One region of the Ruminiclostridium herbifermentans genome, then DNA from elsewhere that is predicted to be linked to it. Evidence: predicted binding sites of a transcription regulator. Region 1 holds the regulator's gene; the other holds the start of a gene.
What was found. The regulator Rex, encoded in region 1, represses fermentation and respiration genes when NADH is low (regulators of the CRP and FNR family bind a similar motif). The targets are predictions, from matches to a motif close to ATTGTTAANNNNTTAACAAT.
Positions count from the first base shown of each region.

Region 2: the regulator Rex is predicted to act here: its motif matches at 1,152-1,171, upstream of EHE19_RS14915 (BtrH N-terminal domain-containing protein).

Region 1 is NZ_CP061336.1:742,242-744,457, reverse strand. It holds gene EHE19_RS03180 (prephenate dehydrogenase) at 1-590, shown strand, start outside; gene EHE19_RS03175 (redox-sensing transcriptional repressor Rex) at 837-1,484, opposite strand.
Region 2 is NZ_CP061336.1:3,736,447-3,738,662, reverse strand. It holds gene EHE19_RS14925 (L-threonylcarbamoyladenylate synthase) at 1-225, shown strand, start outside; gene EHE19_RS14920 (alpha/beta fold hydrolase) at 227-1,000, shown strand; gene EHE19_RS14915 (BtrH N-terminal domain-containing protein) at 1,184-2,203, shown strand.

The DNA.
Region 1 (2,216 bases):
CTATTATTGTTTCGCCTGAAAAACATGACTTAGTAACTGGATGTATTAGCCATGTACCTCATATCATAGCCTCTACATTAGTTACTTTGGCAAAAAACGAGAATGATCCTGAATTAATAAAGCTTTTGGCCGCTGGTGGCTTCAAAGATATTACACGTATAGCCTCTTCTAATCCAACAATGTGGGAAAATGTTGTACTAAGCAATAGCAAAATTATAATTGAACTGCTTGATAAATGTAAAAAAATAATTGATACTACTATAAATAATATTAATAGTTCAAATAACAGAGAAATATATAATTTTTTTAGTAATGCCAAAGCCTTCAGAGATAGTTTTTCTGCTTCCCCTGTTGGTCTTATTCCCAAAAGTTTTGAATTGATTTTGGATATAGAAGATAAGCCTGGTATTATTGGTAGGATAGCTACACTGTTAGGTAATAATGGCATTAATATTAAAAATATCAATGTTTCGAATAGCCGTGAATATGAACAGGGATGTCTTAGAATAACATTCTTAGATCAAGATAATACCGATAGTGCTTATAAAATACTTTCAGATTGTCAATATAAAGTATTTAGAAAAGATTAATGAATATAAAATGAATATAAAAATTATGGACGGCTTTTAGCCGTCCGTTTTAATTTATACAGTTAAATAAACTTCTTTATACATATTTAAACTTCATGCATAAAGAGTCTATCTTTATAGAAGCCTTATCAAGATTTTTAAAAAATAGCCCATAAGAAATTTTATAGTTAATTGTATTATTTCATATGTAATTACTAAAGTATATTATCTTAAAACTATTTCTTCAAAAAATAAGTCTTTTAAAGACTAATTCTTTTTTTCTCTGTTAAACTTCTCATTTAGCTTGTAGCCCAAAACCATTAAGCTGTCACTTAAATGAACATTTTCTACAATAACATCGTATGGAATTTTTAAGTCCATTGGAGAGAAATTCCATAAGCCCTTAATTCCTAACCTGCCAACTTTATCAGCAATAGAAGCTGTAACTTCATACGGAACACACAACATTGCAATATCTACAGTATTGTTTGATACAAACTCGTCCAACTTTTCGATATCCAAAACTTCTATGTTCTTTATTGTTTTTCCTATGATGTCCGGATTTGAATCAAATATACCTATTATTTTGAAACCTCTTTTTTCAAAGTTCACATAATTGGCAAGTGCCTGCCCCATATTTCCTGCTCCAATTATAATTGCATAAAATGTTTTGTTGATTCCCATAATATTTCCAATTTCATTATATAAAGACTCAACATTATATCCATACCCCTGCTGTCCAAAGCCTCCAAAACAATTAAGATCCTGTCTGATTTGAGAAGCTGTAATTCCCATTCTTATACTCAATTCCTTTGAGGATATTCTTTTTATACCAATCTCCAGCAAATCATTGAGATATCTATGATATCTAGGAAGCCTTTTTATTACAGCAATAGAAATTTTCTTTGAATTCATTAGAATCCTCACCCCATAACTCTGTTTGTGTACGTATTATATCATCTTTGTTATTTTATTGTCAATAACTATTGCCTTTACCTGGTATTACAGTAAATTTATAGTATTAATCAGCCATACTTTTAAAAAATTACATGTTTACAAAACCTTGAATATTAATCAACAAATGTCCCAAGAATCCAGTCAGTAGACACATTATGCTTACACAACCTTTCATATTAATAAACTAAACTCGCAGTCCAATATTTTTAGTTCATCAAATTAAAATTTAACCAATTCATATAATAAGTTTATTCTTAGTAATAACAAGTTTTAAAACGTGAAAATAACTAGACTTTTCGTTAGAAATTTGAGCTGTTTTTCTATTATCTAATTATTATCTAATTATTATTTAATTAATTTTTTTGCAGCAATCTATTGCTAAGTATTATTTAATTATTTTTTTCAGCAATCTATTGCTAAGTATCCCTCAAACCATTAATTTTTTATTAGAAAATGATGAATTAATAATCTATATTGTGAATCTAAAGTAAATTAAAATCTTTTAAACAATTGTTCTATATAAAATTCATAGTGTCAAAAATAAAATTGCGTGATAAAATAGTCATATATTTCTAGGGGCATCTTAAATTCTCAGAACGGCGCACTTGTTCTATCAGAATATACATGAGGCATCTTATGAAATATGTTACTTAGAATAAATTCACATAGTACTTATACAGCTTAGTAACA
Region 2 (2,216 bases), 1.8 Mb from region 1:
GCAGGACTTCCTGAAGCTACCACTCTTGAACAGGCCATAGAGTTTTTTAAAGATGAAGTTGAACTATTTATTGACAGTGGAGAGGAACGAGGCAATAAAGGTACAACGCAGTTAGATATAAGGAATGACGACATCAGTATTATGAGAGAGTCACCAATGTTCCCGCTGGTTGAAATAAACAAGGTTTTGGAAGCAAAAGGGATACCAGCCTTAAGGAAGGTATAATATGAGTTTCTTTAAATATAATGACATAAATATTTTTTACGAAGTTACTGGAAATGGTGGAGAATGTATGATACTTATCCACGGCTTAGGTTCATCCAGCAAGGTTTATAGCAATATAACAAAATATGATTTCTTTACAAAGAATTTTAAGTGTTTGTTTATAGACCTTGTTGGATATGGTAACTCAGACAAACCGATGGAATTTGATTATTCTCTTAAATCCCAAGCCGTAGCATGTCTTCAGTTAATTGAATACTTGGGTATAAATAGCACTCATATAATTGCTCATTCAATGGGAGGGGTTATAGCCCAGTATATATGCGAAAACATGAAAGTAAAATCATTTATTAACTGTGAAGGAAACCTTACCTTGGACGACTGCAAGCTGTCAGCCTCTATTTATAATGTGGGGGGAGAAGCATTTAGACGGGGTGGCTTCAAATTCTTAAAAAATAATTACCGAGAACTCCCATTTTATGAGAGTCTTTGCATGACAAATGCTTATGTTATGTATGAGTCTTCAAGAAATTTAGTTGAAGCATGTAAAACCGATAATATCCTTGAGCGGTATATCAAGCTTGATACTGAAAAAATGTATATCTACGGTGAGCGAAACCTTGGGAAAAGGCGGTCTCAAGAGTATCTGCAAGACAAGGGCATAGTTATAAAATATATCAAAGACAGTGGACATAATATGATAGAAGAAAACCCATATGATTTTTATGAAACTATTATTGAGTATTTCTCTAACTCAAATATTTTTAAACCATTATAAAGAAGAGAAATGCTTTATTTGTTAATGCAAAAAATCATAAATTTTAATATGACTGACACCTTTGCTTTCTAGGCCAATACGTACTTTCAAGAATTTTATTTTAAGTTTCGACTTAAATTTCAATTTAAGTTTCAAATGTTTGGATTTTGATATTTATAATTTTTTAGCAATAAGGGGGTTATTATGAAACATATAATACCTGGTTTGGAAACGCGCGCAAAAGATGGTGTGTTTTGTTTGTTTTCAGCGATAGAAGACACATTAAGGTATCAAAAATATGACTTATCATGTGTCGATATATTTATGCTGTGCAACGGATTTAATGTGGAATACCAATCAGACTTGAATTATGTAGGATACAGTGGTCTTGATAATGTTATAGAAAATATAGCAAAAGAAAACCTCTTTAAAGTAAATATGTGTTACAAGCTGCAGGATAAGGATGAACTTTTTCAAAAGGCTTGCAATGCGGTACTTGATAACCATGTTGTCATCCTGTTTGTAGGAACTGAGAACTTAAATTACAGTGATGCCTTTAGGGAGATAAGCGATGAAAACAGAGGACATTGTATTCTTATGTATGGTATAGACTCTGAAGAAGGCATGGTGTATGTTGCAGACTCATATTTCAAAGATTCCTCTGGAAGGATGAAAGAATACCAAGGTCCTGCTTCAATTGAAGACATTAGAAAAAGTATTTTTGGATTTGTGTGGTTTGATACTGATAAAGCATCAAAACTTATAAATAAGAAGATGGTTCTTGATATTACTATTAATAATTTGAGAACTTTTTTGGAAGGGGTTACAACTGAAAATAAGTTTTTCGGAAATCTTGCGTTTAAAAAGTATGCTTTTGATTTGTATAAATTGGAAAACCTTGATGAAGATTCATTTGCAAAGGCATGTATAGATATAAATTTCAATATTAAAGTTCGGAGTGCAATAGTAATTATTGATAATATGATAAGCTTCATCCGTAATAATGAGGATTTCCAAATAGAAGGCTATGATACCATTTTGGAAGAACTTCAAATTTTAAGACGTGAATGGGAAAAGGTTGCCCTTAATGCAACTAAGGCTGGCTTGACCAAGAGAAAAAGAATGATACCTGCTATATGCGAAATGGCAAATAATACGATACAGATACAGGATAAGACATTTGGTAGCTACTTACAGTATCTTGAGAAAATTAAGATAATGTAAGTTTGGTTATGTT